Regions from separate parts of the Comamonas terrigena NBRC 13299 genome, predicted to be linked through region 4. Evidence: predicted binding sites of a transcription regulator. Region 4 holds the regulator's gene; each other region holds the start of a gene.
What was found. Region 4 encodes FNR, which switches genes on or off when oxygen is low (the NO sensors DNR and NnrR bind a similar motif). Its sites were predicted from a motif close to TTGATNNNNATCAA; they were not measured.
Positions count from the first base shown of each region.

Region 1 (3,599 bases), 1.6 Mb from region 4:
CTGCCCATGCGCTCCTCGCCGCTGACCGTGCTGGCCGACCAGGGCATGCTCATCATGGGGCGGGTGGACGAAGCCACGCGCCGCATCAACGAACTGCTGGGCACCGAGAACCAGCAGCGTTTCTCGGCCGCATTGGGTGACATTGCCGGCGCGGCCAAGGGGGTGAACGAGCTGACCCACAGCCTGAACCGCACCATCACCGAGCGCATCGACCCGGCGGCGGCCCAGCTGCCGGAGCTGTCGGAGAACGCCCGGCGCAGCATGCTGGCGCTGGAAAAGGCCGGGCAGGAGGCTGGTCAGCTGGCCACCGAGGTGCGCCAGCTGGCGCAGCGCTTGCAGAACCAGGGTGGGCCGATGGACCAGCTGGAGCGCGGCGCCGAGTCCATGGGGGCGGCGGCAGAGCAGCTGTCCCGCACCACCTTGCCGGCCGTGACCCAGGCGGCCAGCGATGTCTCGCGCGCTGCGCGCGGCATGGGGGCGGCGGCCTCGGGCATCACCAACAACCCCCAGTCCCTGATATTTGGCGAAGGCCGCGTCCAGCCAGGACCGGGTGAGCCGGGCTTTGCCGCACCTGCCGCGGCCGGCCGCTAAGGCCAAGGAGAACACCATGCGTGCAAGCACTTTGTGGGGAGCCGCCTTGCTGGCGACGGGGCTGAGCGCCTGCAGCAACCTGCCGTCGTCGCCCAACCAGCCGGCGCGTTTCGACCTCGGGCCACTGCCCGCGGTGGCCGCGGCGGCACCCGCCAGCGTCCACCCGGTGCTGGCGCTGGCCGATATCCAGGCGCGGGCCCAGAACGAGAACAGCACCTCCGTGCTCTACCGCCTGGCCTATGCCGATGCCAACGCTCAGCATGCCTATGCCTATGCGCGCTGGAGCCAGCCGCCAGCGGTGCTGGTGCAGCAGCGGCTGCGCGACATCCTGAGCCAGGACCGGATCGTGCTGTCCGCCGAGCGCGGGGCCCAGGCGCCGCGCGTGCAGGGCCAGACGCCGCCGGTGCTGCAGCTGGCGCTGGAAGAGTTTGAACAGGTGTTCACCGGCAGCACGGCCAGCGTAGGGGCGCTGCGCTTGCGTGCCACCTTGATCGACTCCCGGCGCGGCGGGGATGTGCTGCTGGGGCAGCGGCTGTTCGCCCTGCAGCAGCCGGCCAGTGCCGCCAATGCGGCCGCGGGCGCGCAGGCCCTGGCCCAGGCGGTGGACCAGGCCGGGCTGCAGCTGCAGCAATGGCTGACGCAGCTGCCCGCCAAAGCCCCCTGAATCCGTTTTCACACCGCCTGCGGCGGTGTGCCAGGGGCGCGCACCCGCTCCGCCCGGCGGCGGCCCCCGGACAGTGAATCCTTGATGTGGCTCAACCTGCAGGGCCACTGTGTCGCCGTAAGCTGCCCTGCATTGCAATTTGCGGAGCAGGCACATGGCCACACTGGAATGGAGCGACGAACTGGCGCTGGATATGGCGGCGATGGACGACACGCACCAAGAGTTCGTTGACCTGCTGGCCGTGGTGGAAGAAGCCCCCGATGCGGAGCTTCCCGCTGCCTGGCGGGCGCTGGTGGAGCATACCGATGGCCACTTCGGCCAGGAAGACCGCTGGATGGTCAGCACCGGCTTTGCGCCGGACAACTGCCACAGCCTGCAGCACCGCGTCGTGCTGCAGATCATGCGCGAGGGGGCGGAACGCGGTGCACAGGGGGAGCTGCATGTGATCCGCGGCATGGCGGCCGAGCTGGTGACCTGGTTCACCCACCATGCCCAGACCATGGATGCGGCGCTGGCCAAGCACCTCCAGGATGTGAATTTCGATCCCGCCTCGGGGGTAGTCTACCTCCCGCAATCGCTGCCGCAGGCCCCCATCCACGGCTGCGGTGGGGCCTGTTCCACGGGCGATGACCATGTGGAGCAGCAGACCCGCACGGAACAGGTGGCCAGCAGTCTCTAGGCTTCCGGACGGACAAGGGGGAGCGGGGAGGCAAGCAGCAAGAAGAAGCGGGCGCGGGAAGGGTAATGCTCCTTCCCGCAGCCATGCCATCACCGAGCGGCCCAGGGACGGGCCGCGAGCGTCAGTGGACGCCGGCCAGTGCCGGGAAGATTTTCACCAGGCCGCCGGCCATCACCTCGATGGCCAGTGCCGCCAGGATCAGGCCCATCAGGCGGGTCATCACGTTGATGCCGGTCTTGCCCAGCACACGGCTGATGGGATCGGCCAGCGAGAACGCGGCCCACACGGCCGCAGCCACTACCACGCCGTAACCCAGCAGTGCAATGTGCTGCCAGATGCTGCGTGCCTGATCGGCATAGATCACCACGGTGGACATGGCGGCCGGCCCGGTCAGCAGCGGGATGGTCAAGGGGACGACCGCAATGCTGTTGCCCATGGCCGCTTTTTCAACCCCAGCCTCCAGCGTGCCGGTGTTGGGCCGGTCTTCGGCCGGACGGGCGTTGAGCATGTTCATCGCGCTGATCAGCAGCAGCAGGCCGCCGCCGACCTGAAAGCTCTGCAGCGAGATGTTGAAGAAATCCAGCACCTGCAGCCCGATCAGGGCACAGGCGCAGATCACCACACAGGTGCTGATGGCGGCGGTGCGGATGGTCTGGCGGCGCTGGGTCTCGTCAAACCCCTGGGTGTAGTGGATGAAAAAAGGGACGATGGCCAGCGGGTTGACGATGGCCACCAGCGTGATCAGGGGTTTGAGGTCCATGGGTGTATTTCAGTGCCGGCCACCGGAGACTTCGGTGAAACTGGCCGTGGTGTAGCTGGAAGCGGGAGACATCAGCCACAGGATAGCTTCTGCCACCTCGTCGGCGGAGCCGCCGCGCTGCATGGGCACCTGGTGTTGCAGTTCGCGCACACGGTCGGGCAGGCCGCCGCTGGCGTGGATCTCGGTCTCGATCAGCCCCGGGCGCACCGCGTTGACGCGGATCCCCTCGGCCGCCACCTCCTTGGCCAGACCGCGCGTCATCACATCCACCGCACCCTTGGCGGCGGCGTAGTCCACATACTGGTGGGCTGCGCCCAGCAAGGCAGCGGCACTGGAGACATTGACGATGCTGCCGCCCTGGCCGCCGCGGGCCGTGCTCATGCGGCGCACGGCCTCGCGCGCGCAGTAGAAGCTGCCCAGCACATTGACGCGGAACATGCGCTCCAGCCGTGCAGCAGACATGTCGGCCACCTGGCTGGGGCGGTCCACCACGCCGGCGTTGTTCACCAGGACCGCCAGCGGCCGGCCCCAGTGGCGGTCCATGGCTTCATACATCGCCACTACCTGGGCCTCATCGCCCACATCGCCTTGCACGGCCATGGCCTCGCCACCCGCGCACTGGATCTCGTGCACCAGCGCATCGGCGGCATCGCGGCGCTGCTGGTAGTTCACGGCCACGGCCCAGCCCCGGGCGGCAGCCAGGCGGGCGGTTGCGGCGCCAATACCACGGCTGGCACCGGTGATCAGGACGATGGGTGGTGGCGACATGCGGTCTCCTGTAAAAATCGTGCTGTGTCTGGCATACCGTCAGGCATTACAGCACGGCACCTTGCCCGCAGGGTGCCGTGGCTTCGCCCCCGCTTTGACCTCGGCGCCACCTCCCCTAGGAAGCTCCATGCCCCATA
Region 1 covers NZ_AP019749.1:259,057-262,655, forward strand. Annotated here, with positions in the region: gene CT3_RS01110 (MlaD family protein) at 1-591, shown strand, start outside; gene CT3_RS01115 (ABC-type transport auxiliary lipoprotein family protein) at 608-1,255, shown strand; gene CT3_RS01120 (hemerythrin domain-containing protein) at 1,410-1,934, shown strand; gene CT3_RS01125 (MarC family protein) at 2,056-2,694, opposite strand; gene CT3_RS01130 (SDR family oxidoreductase) at 2,704-3,462, opposite strand; gene CT3_RS01135 (dienelactone hydrolase family protein) at 3,590-3,599, shown strand, end outside.
Region 1: the regulator FNR is predicted to act here: its motif matches at 1,337-1,350, upstream of CT3_RS01120 (hemerythrin domain-containing protein).

Region 2 (3,599 bases), 130 kb from region 4:
GGCGGACACCAGGGGCACGGCCAGGCGCAGGTACAGGCTGTCCAGCGCATCCACATCGCCGGTCAGGCGCTGCAGCCAGCGTGCCGGACGCAGGCGCAGCTGCGAGGCAGCACCAGCGGGTGCCCAGCTGCGGAACAGGCGCTCGCGCAGCGCGGCAAGCACGGCCAGCGTGGCATCGTGGGTGACCAGGCGCTCGCCATAGCGGGCGGCGGTGCGCCCCAGGGCCAGCAGCCGGATGCCGGCGCTGGGCATGAATACATCAAACACCAGGGCCGTGGCCGGCACCAGCCCGGCCAGCCCCGTGGCGGCAATGAACCAGCCGGACAGGCCCAGCAGGGCCATGCCCATCAGCACCGTCAGGCAGGCCAGTGCCATGCCGCCCAGCCACAGGCGGCGCGGTGCCATGGCAGCCAGCGCTGCCAGCATGGCGCCCAGCGATGGACGTGTGCGCTTCATGCCGCGCCCTCCTGCACCTGAGCGGATGCTGGCGCTGGGCCTTGTTCCGGGGTTTGGGCTTGGGTTGGGATTGGGGTTTGCGTTTGCAGCTGCACCACCCGGTCCATGCGGGCAGCCAGCAGCGGATCGTGGGTGGCCACCACCAGGGTGCGGCCCTGGGCCAGCTGCAGCAGCGCCTGCGTGACCTGCGCGGCCGTGGCGGGGTCGAGGTGTGCCGTGGGTTCGTCCACCAGCAGCACGCCAGCATGGGGGGCGGCCACGGCCAGGCGTGCCAGAGCCAGGCGCACGGCTTCGCCGCCTGACAGGCCTTGCCCGCCTTCGCCCAGGCTGCTGCTGGGCCGTGCCTGCAGCACCGTGCCCAGGCCGGCCTGCTGCAAGGCCGGGGCAATGTCTGCCCCTGCCACATCGGGGCGGTCCAGGCTGATATTGCGCGCCACCGAACCGGCGAACACATGTGGGTGCTGGCCCATCCAGGCCATGCGACGGCGCAGCGCCGGGGCCGAGGCATCGGCCATGGGCACGCCATCGACCAGCACCTGCCCTTGGTCTGTGGGCAACAGGCCGGCGATCTGGGCCAGCAGCAGCGATTTGCCGCTGCCGCTGGCACCCCACAGGGCCACATGCTCACCCGGCTGGATGTCCACATCCACCGGCACCAGCGGCGTGGCGGCCGCCGACCCGGGCAGTTGCAGCGCCTGCAGGGTCACGCGGGCGGGGGCAGCTTGCGCAGTGGAAGCGACCTCCGCCAGCGCACCCGGCAGAGGCTGGGCACCACAGGCCATGTGCTGCAAGGTCTGCAGCGCGGCGGTGCCGGCGGCGCGGTCGTGCCAGACGGCGGAGAGTTCGCGCAGCGGGTCAAAGAAGGCCGGGGCCAACAGCAGCACAAACAGGGCTTCGCCCAGGCTCAGCCGGCCCTGCCAGGTGCCGAACTCCAGATAGCCCAGCAGGTGAAAGCCCACATACACGGCCACCATGGCCACGCCCAGCGCGGCAAACAGCTCCAGCACAGCAGAGGACAGAAAGGCGATGCGCAGCACGCGCATGGTGCGCTGGCGCAGCGATTCGGCATGGGCCCGCAGGCGCTGCGCTGTGGAATCCACCGCACCCAGGGCGCGCAAGGTGGTCAGGCCCCGCAGGCGATCCAGCAAAAAGGCATTCATCTGGCCCAGCTGCACCATGTGCGCCTCGCTGGCGGCCTGTGCACGCCAGCCCACGATGGCCATGAACAAGGGGATCAGCGGCGCGGCCACCAGCAGGATCAGGGCCGCCACCCAGGACTGCCAGGCCACGGCCAGCAGCAGCACCAGCGGCACCACGGTCGTGCGCCACATGGCCGTCTGGTAGCGCGACAGCCAGGGCACGATGGCTTCGGCCTGTTCGGCCACCGCACTGGCGGCCTGCCCAGACGGCGCGCGCTGCGTGTCCAGCGGCGAGCTGCTGGCCAGCTGCTGCACCACCTGGGCGCGCAGCGCCTGCAGCTGGGTGCGGGCAGCATCAAAGCTCAGCCGCATGCCACGGCCCTCGCAGACCGCCTTGGCCACCCCCAGCACCAGCAGGCCCAGTGCCAGACGCCCGACTTCGGCGGCCCGCCCTTCGGCAATCCACTGCACGGCGACCGCCAGCAATGCCGCCTGAGGCAGCCACAGCAGCGACGCCAGCACCGACCACGCAGTGCCGTGGTCGGCACGCAGGCGTGAAGCCTGGGGTGTGCCTGCCGGTGCGCCTGCCGTTTGATCGAAGTCAGTCGATTTCATGTGTTTCTGAATTTTCAGTATTTACTGAAATTTATGCAGATGCTAGGGTTTCTGCAAAACAACTTCCACGCTGGCTCAGGTAGTCGAGTGAAACACTGCGGCGTTGATTTCCATCAATTCACCCGGACGGCAACAGGGTTAAAGCCGGTTTCATGTGGCTGTCACCCTGCGCTGCGCAGGCAAAGAAAAAGCGCCCCGAGGGGCGCTTGTGTGCAGGTGCCGCAGGCACCGGCGGAGGGCGGGAGATGGCACACCGCCACCCCACCGGGGTCCAGGGTCACGATGGCGGTCTGCACCGCATCGGTGGCGGAGCCACCAGCAGGGGTGCAGGTCCGCCGAATGCCGATCAGTACTGCAGCGGCGTGACGTCGATGGTTTCACGCGGGAAGTTGTTCTGCCACACCAGCGGCTTTTTCTTCTTCTCGGTGGCCAGCGGGAACTCGGCTTCCCAGACCTGGGTCAGCGGAGCGGCTTCGAAGCCCTTGGCCAGGGTCTGCACGTTTTCACGGTACTGGGCCAGGTCCCACTTGGCACCGCCTGCGCGCTGCAGGAAGGCCACGACCTTTTCCGGCGGATTGGGCGCCAGGCACTTGAACGGCACGTTGACGGCCAACATCTCGGCATGCACGCCTTCGGTGACCTTCTGGGGCTGGCCCATGGTGCAGGTGATGCGCTTTTGCGAATCGCGCACGTTGGCGAACAGCTGCACGGCAGCCGGCTCCAGCGCCTTCTTGTCGGCGTCGCTCAGCTTCACGTTTTCCAGGAAGGTGGCCGCCATTTCCTTGGCGTAGTCGCGGTCGACTTCCAGCATTTCCTTCACATTGATGAAATCGCCTTGACCAGGAAAGGTCCGCGCCGGGCGCAGGTAGGCGTTGAGGGCTTCCATGGACTTGGCATCGATGTGCACGATGGACTTCAGGAACATGTCGGTCACGGCCTGGGGCGTGGGTTCAGCGGCCTGTACGGAAGTGGCCAACGCCAGCGATGCCAGCGCCACGGCGCCGAGGGATTTCAATTGCATAGAGAAAAAAACAAGAAACCGCGCTCCACGGAGCGCGCAAAAAAAGACAAACCCCTGCGGTACACCACCCTCTTGGCAGAGGGCAATGGCACACAGGGGCTTGGCGGCTGCGCACGGCAGACCTGGGCCTACCGGGGCAGATCAATTGTAACAATCACCGGCAATGCGTCCAGTCTCGCACCGGACTGGTGCACTGGAACACGGGCTCAGGCAGCGGCCAGTTGCAGGCGCTGGCGGGCGGCGGCGTATTCGCGCTTGAGGCGGGCCACCAGTTCGGCCGTGGGCACCACCTGCTCGATGGCGCCGATGCCCTGGCCGCAGCCCCAGATGTCTTTCCAGGCCTTGGTACGGCCCGAGCCGAAGTTCAT
Region 2 covers NZ_AP019749.1:3,428,878-3,432,476, forward strand. Annotated here, with positions in the region: gene cydC (thiol reductant ABC exporter subunit CydC) at 1-456, opposite strand, end outside; gene cydD (thiol reductant ABC exporter subunit CydD) at 453-2,210, opposite strand; gene CT3_RS15695 (hypothetical protein) at 2,557-3,231, opposite strand; gene CT3_RS15700 (NAD(P)H-dependent flavin oxidoreductase) at 3,438-3,599, opposite strand, start outside.
Region 2: the regulator FNR is predicted to act here: its motif matches at 2,314-2,327, upstream of cydD (thiol reductant ABC exporter subunit CydD).

Region 3 (3,599 bases), 2.3 Mb from region 4:
CATCGCCGCCCAGCACGGCCTATCCCATTGGGTCCGCCCCCTGAAGCCCGGCAAAGCCATGCCCTGTGCGGTGGAGCACGCTTTCGCACCGTGTCAAACGGACTCCCCATATCGCACCAAAACAGTGCGACGATGGACATGATATGCAGCAAAATTTGGCTTCTCATCCGTTCTAAGCATAATTTCACCCAACAGCCCGGCTTGGTACTGCACTGTTTTAGTGCCAATCAGCCGGGCTTTGCCACGCCCGGACCTTGCGCCCGCGTGGCCCCGGCCCACTGTGCCGGAGCCGATTTTTTATTCTTTTCAGCCAATCTGCTCACCATGCGCCAAGAAAGCGACTTTTTGGGTCCCAAGGACATCCCCGACAACGCCTACTGGGGCGTCCACACCGCCCGTGCGGTGGAGAACTTTCCCATCACCGGCCACAGCGTGGCCCATATGCCCCAGCTGATTCGCGCCTACGCCCTGGTGAAGAAAGCTGCCGCCCACGCCAACCTGGCACTGGGCACCATCACGGCCCCGCAGGCCGATGCCATCTCCAAGGCCTGTGACGACCTGGCGGCCGGCCAACTGCACGACCAGTTCGTGGTGGATGTGATCCAGGGCGGCGCCGGCACCTCCACCAATATGAACGCCAACGAGGTCATCGCCAACCGGGCGCTGGAACACCTCGGTCTGGCCAAGGGCCGTTATGACGTGATCCATCCCAACGACCACGTCAATGCCTCGCAGTCCACCAATGACTCCTACCCCACCGCTGTCAAGCTGGCCACCTGGTTCGGCATCCAGGAGCTGCTGGCGGCCCTTGCCGCACTGCGCGGCGCCTTTCAGGACAAGGCCGTGGAATTCAAGGATGTGTTGAAGATCGGCCGCACCCAGCTGCAGGACGCCGTGCCCATGACACTGGGCCAGGAATTCAACGCCTTCGTCTCCATGATTGCCGACGATGAAAAGCGCTTGCGCGAATCCGCCCCCCTGGTGTGCGAGGTCAACATGGGCGGCACCGCCATCGGTACCGGCCTGAACGCCCCCGTGGGCTATGTCGACGTGGTCATCCCGAAGCTGGCCGAATTCTCGGGCGTGCCCGTGGTCAAGGCCGCCGACATGATCGCCGCCACCTGCGACACCGGTGCCTTTGCCGACATCTCCGGCATCCTGAAGCGCATTGCCGTCAAGCTGTCCAAGATCAGCAACGACCTGCGCCTGCTGTCCTCCGGCCCCCAGGCCGGCGTGGGCGACATTCAGCTGCCCGCGCGCCAGGCCGGTTCGTCGATCATGCCCGGCAAGGTCAACCCCGTGATCCCGGAAGTGATGAACCAGGTGTGCTTCGAAGTGATTGGCAACGACGTCGCCATCACCATGGCCACCGAAGCCGGTCAGCTGCAGCTCAACGCCTTCGAACCGCTGATGGCCTGGGCCCTGCACAAAAGCCTTCAACACCTGGCCCATGCCTGCCACACACTGCAGGTCAACTGCGTGGAAGGCATCGTCGCCAACCGCCGCGTGCTGGACGAGCGCATTGCCTCTTCGGTGACGCTGGTGACCGCCTTGAACCCGCTGATCGGTTACGAAAGGGCCGCCCAGATTGCCAAAACCGCCATTGCCAGCGGCAAACCCATCGGGGTCGTGGCCGAGGAACTGGGCGTAATGAGCCAGGCCCAGATGCAGCAGTTGCTGGTCGCCGACAAGCTGACCATGCCCGGCGCGCTGACCGCCGCCTGAGCACCCGCGATGTGCCGCCCGGCACACGGGGCGGCACCTGGGGTCCAGGCCATGCCAGCGGCCACCCGCTGCGCTCGCACGGTACGGTGCCAGGTCCGTGCGGTGCCGTGCGAACATGCGTTGCCTGCAGACAGCCATTGCTTGATACAGGGCAAGCCGCGGTGAATCTTCTGTCGCTTGCCGTAGCACCCAACAGCCACTGCAGCGCATACTGGCTGGGCATTCTCCCCATGCCGCGAGCGGCACCATGGCCAAGAAATTCCCCAGCAACCCGCCCCACCCTGAACGCCTGTGCTGGGGCTGTGACCTCTACTGCCCCGCCACCGACCTGCGCTGCGGCAATGGCTCCGACCGCACGCCCCACCCCAGCGAACTGTGGGGCGAAGACTGGCAAGCCATGGACAGCGGCACCCCTGCTGAAAACGCCGCATCTTCACCCGAAGATGCCGGCGCAGCGCGCCCTGCGGCCACTCCATAAAACAACACCCACCTCCTACTCAATTGCGGGTTGCGGAAATAGGGGGGAGTGAGGCGCTTGCACTTGCGGCCACCAGAGGGTGGTATTGGCACGATTCACGGCGTTGTTGCATAAGTCGGCCGAGGCGTGCATGCGAGACCCCGCGACTTGGTAGGCTCCCCCTATGAGCAAACCACCTCGGGCGAAGTACCGCACGACGAACTGGACCGAGTACAACGCTGCCCTCAAACGCCGAGGCTCGCTGATGATGTGGCTTGACGCGGACCTTCAATGGCAGGCTCCATCGAGTGGCAGGACCGGGCGGCCGGCGGTATTCAGCGACGCAGCGATCCAGTTCTGCCTGACGCTCAAGTGCATGTTCGGTCTAGGGCTGCGACAAACAACAGGCCTTGCTGAGAGTCTCTTGCGGCTCGCCAGGCTTGATTGGGCGGTACCCGACTACAGCACCCTGTGCAGGCGCCAGAAGACCTTGAGCGTGACCATCCCCGCACGCCCCCACCAGACAGGCCTACAGCTGCTGATCGACAGCACCGGCGTGAAGATGCTGGGCGAAGGGGAGTGGAAGACCAAGAAGCATGGCGCCGACTACCGGCGACAGTGGCGCAATGTTCACCTAGGCATTAATGCACAAACTCTAGAGATCCGCGCCATCGAAATAACGGACAACGCCATTGGCGATGCGCCCATGCTGCCGGAACTACTGGCCCAGATACCACCTGACGAGCCCGTGTGCTCGGTGAGTGCAGATGGTGCCTATGACACCAAAGCTTGCCACGAGACCATCGCCGGTCGGCAAGCCGCAGCGATCATCCCGACTCGCCGCAATGCGAAACCGTGGACCTATGCCAGAGCGGGAGCACAAGCCCGCAACGAGATCCTGAGAACGACGCGCAAGCTCGGGCGCACGATATGGAAGAAATGGAGCGGCTACCACCGCCGCAGCCTGGTGGAGACCAAGATGGGCTGCTTCAAGCGGCTGGGTGAGCAGGTGATGGCCCGTGACTTCGATCGGCAGGTCACAGAGCTACAGGTTCGTGCATCCATCCTCAACAGGTTTACCAGCGTGGGAACGCCTGCGACTGTGCGTGTGGCATAACTGCGCCTTGGGTAAGGGAAGGCTCATCCTCACGCAGGGTTATGCAACAGCGTCGTTCTACAACCCAACGCGGTGGCACTCGACGCTTGGGTACATCAGTCCGATAAAGTTCGAAGAAGCTCGAGAAGCTTAGGCTGGTGTCTACGAGACCGGCAGCAGCCCAGCACCAGCTTCCACCGCACTCGGTACAACCTCACTCACATCATGCGTGATCGCACTGGACCCGACGTCTCCTCGTTAGAACGAATGGCCCACCCCTGCATACAACACACGCTGCGAGGCACCCTTGCCTGGACCGCT
Region 3 covers NZ_AP019749.1:889,631-893,229, reverse strand. Annotated here, with positions in the region: gene CT3_RS04065 (aspartate ammonia-lyase) at 325-1,725, shown strand; gene CT3_RS04060 (DUF3079 domain-containing protein) at 1,973-2,203, shown strand; gene CT3_RS04055 (IS5 family transposase) at 2,367-3,299, shown strand; gene CT3_RS04050 (porin) at 3,537-3,599, opposite strand, start outside.
Region 3: the regulator FNR is predicted to act here: its motif matches at 1,867-1,880, upstream of CT3_RS04060 (DUF3079 domain-containing protein).

Region 4 (3,599 bases):
GCAGCTGGCACACCTGTTCCAGGGTGCGCTGGAACGATGCCGCGGTCTGCTTGGGCAGGCCATAGATCAGGTCCACGTTGACCGAATGGAAACCCAGCTCGCGCGCCGCCTGCACCAGATCAAAGACCTGCTCGGCCGGCTGCTCGCGGTGCACCGCCTTTTGCACATCGGGGTCGAAATCCTGCACCCCGAAGCTCAGGCGGTTGAAGCCCAGCTGCGCCAGGTGGGCCAGACGTTCGCGGGTGACGGTGCGGGGATCGACTTCGATGGAATATTCGCCCACCGCTTCAAAACTGAAGTTGGCGCGCAGCGTGTCCATCAGCTGGGTCAGCTCGGCATCGGACAGAAAGGTGGGAGAACCGCCGCCCAGGTGCAGCTGGCTGACCGCCTGTCCCTTGCCACAATGCGCCACCTGCAGAGCCACCTCTTTTTCCAGGTACTGCAGATAGGTCTGCGCGCGTTCATGGTGCTTGGTGATGATCTTGTTGCACGCGCAGTAGTAGCACAGGGCCTCACAGAAAGGCACATGCACATACAGTGACATGGGAAGCGCCTTGGCCGCAGAATGGTGCTTGCGCTGTTCCAGCGCCAACACATAATCATCCTGACCAAATGCTTCAATAAAGCGATCTGCGGTGGGATAAGAGGTATAACGGGGCCCAGGCACGTCGTACCGACGCAAAAGCTCCGGCGTTACTGCTGTCATTGAATATTCCTTAGGTGCTGCCCAGCACTGTGCCGCACCCCGGGAAAATCAGCCTTGATGCAAATCAAGACATTCAAATACCATTCCTGAGACAATTGATTCATATCATTCGCACAACTGAGCACCCCCTCTCTCGCCTCCCAGCCCGATAACCTTTCTGCGTTACGTCCAATGGCCCGTTCAGCGGGAGCCCAAGGCGTCAGTGCCATGACACCACCCCCTATCAAAGTCACCTGCTCCAACTGCAATCTGCGCGAACTGTGCATGCCCACAGGCTTGAATGAGCAGCAGTTGCACCGTATTGACGATATTGTGGCCACGCGTCGCAAAATCAAACGGGGCAGCACCTTGTTCCGTAATGGCGAAGACTTCACGGCGCTCTATGCCATCCGCACCGGGTTCTTCAAGACCTGCGTGGCCACGGAAGATGGCCGTGACCAGGTGACAGGTTTTCAGATGGCGGGCGAGATCATTGGCCTGGACGGGATCGTGCACGACCACCACACCTGCGATACCGTGGCCCTGGAAGACGCCGAAGTCTGCGTCATGCCGTTCGACCGCCTGGAAGAGCTGTCGCGCGAAGTGACGGCCCTGCAGTCGCATGTGCACAAGGTGATGAGCCGCGAGATCGTGCGCGAACACGGCGTGATGCTGCTGCTGGGCAGCATGCGTGCCGAAGAGCGCCTGGCCGCCTTTGTGCTGAACCTGGTGCAGCGCCTGCACACCCGGGGCTTCTCGTCTTCCGAGCTGGTGCTGCGCATGACGCGCGAAGAGATCGGCAGCTACCTCGGCCTGAAGCTGGAAACGGTCAGCCGCACCTTCTCGAAGTTTGTCGAGGAAGGCTTGGTCGAAGTGAAGCAGCGCCATGTGCGCATCCTGGACACCGAAGGCCTCAAGCGCATCGTCAACAGCCAGCACGCCTGCGAATAAGCGCGCCCGCCACCGCAGCGCGGATCCAGCACCCCAGCCTCCTTCCGGAGGCTTTTTTCATGGCGCCCCGGCCTTGCCGCACCACGGCATTCCTGTATTTCGGCATTGCGCGGGCCTGCCCGCACAGCCCAGGAGGAGAACTCCCCCTCCCCCCACTTCACAGAGCCCGCTTATAGCGACGGGACGCGGCGCTCCCGGGCATTGAGCTCCTGCGGGGACAGCGCCAGCAGGCTGGTCATGGCCGATGCCATCATGATGATGGCCCAGAACAGGAAGAAGGCCACCGTGCACACGCCCAGGCGCGACACCTCGCCATAGGCCGACAGCCACTGCATTTCCAGCGGGTCGACCACGGCAAACACCAGCATCTCCATCACCCCGGCGGCCAGAAAGGCGGGCCAGGCAATCCACATCCAGCGACGCAACAGCATGGGTCTCTCCTTGTTGTGGCAGGCAGATGCCCCATTGTGCGAGCCTCTGTCTGCCGCGTCACGGCCTGCAGCGTCCCCACAAACCCTGAAAAAGGCATAAAAAAAGCCAGCCGGTAGGCTGGCTTGCTACGGCTGCAGCGCAGGGACCGCAGGCCCTGCGCTGGCGCCCGGTTTACTTGCTGCCGCGCAGCAAGGCCTTGAGTGCGCTTTGCAGGCGCTGGGCCGCGCTGTCGCTGCGCTCCGCAGCCAGCACCGCCGCCACATCCTGCTCCCAGGTGGTGCGGGGGTCCGTGGCCTTGCGGTTGGTCAGCAGCTGCAGCTGCAGTGCACGGCGTGCAGACAGCTGGTCGGCCGGTGTGGGCACGTCGGCAGCCATTTCCAGGCGCAGCAGCGACTCGGCTGCCTCGCCCTTGGCGGCAGCGCCCACGGCGGCATGCCAGCTGTTGCGGGAAGCATTGCTCAGCTTGCCCAGTTCCTGCGCGGGCGGCACCAGGGCCGCGTCGCGCTTGGACCAGGCCTCCATCAGCTGGGTCAGGGCTTCGCCATGGGCCTGTGCCGTCAGCTTGCGCAGCGCAGACTGGGCGTGTTCCTGGGCTTCACGCTGGGCGCGGAAAGCCGCATCCCCCAGGCGTGGGCCACGGGCCGGGCGCTCGAAACGGTCACCACGATCGCCGCGGTCACCACGGTCCTGGCGGGGGCCGGGCTTGCGGCCACCAGCCGCCGCGGCCGGGGCTTCCTTGCGCATGCCGGGGCGGTCGTCGCCACGCACAGCCTTCACCGGGCGGTCGGTCGCCACCGGCGCAGCCGGTGCGGCCGCAGCGGCTGGCTGGGCGGCTTCGGCCGCAGGGGCGGCACGCAGGGCTTCTTCCAGCGCGGTCAGGGCGGCGCGGATCTTCTGCGCATCGCCTTCGGCATTGGCGGCTTCCAGCTGCTGCGAGGCTTCCAGCACCGCACGGTCGTGGGCGCTGAGCGATTCCAGATTGACGGCACGGCTGCCGCGCTCACCGCGCTCGGCCGGCTTGCGGCTGAAAGCCTCGTCCAACGGCTTGCGGAAGGCATCCCACAGCTTCTGTTCCTGGCGGCGGTCCACCGGCACTTCCTGGGCTTCGGCCTGCCAGCGCTGCTGCAGCGCCTTGATGGCGGCGATCTGCAGGGCCGGGGCTGCGCCCAATGCCTGGGCTTCCTCGATCATGGCCTGGCGGCGCTGCAGGCTGTCCTTCTGGGCCTGCTGCAGCGGGGCTTCGGCTTCGTTGATGGCCTGGCGCCATTGCTGTTGCAGCTCGGCATACAGCTTCTCGCCCACATGGCCACCTTCGCGCCAGCGTTCGGAAAACTGGCGCAGGCTGCGGGCCATGCCCTTCCAGTCCTTGGAGTCCTTGACGGACTGCCCCCAGGCACGCAGTTCCTCGATCAGCGTGGTGCGCGACGCCTTGTGCTGGGCCGATTCGGTGCGCAACTTGTCCAGCCAGCCTTCGACCAGCTTGTAGGCGGTGTTGCAGGCTTCATCGAACTGCTTCCACAGACCGTGGTTG
Region 4 covers NZ_AP019749.1:3,303,579-3,307,177, forward strand. Annotated here, with positions in the region: gene hemN (oxygen-independent coproporphyrinogen III oxidase) at 1-706, opposite strand, end outside; gene fnr (fumarate/nitrate reduction transcriptional regulator Fnr) at 914-1,636, shown strand; gene CT3_RS15145 (hypothetical protein) at 1,807-2,067, opposite strand; gene CT3_RS15150 (DUF349 domain-containing protein) at 2,240-3,599, opposite strand, start outside.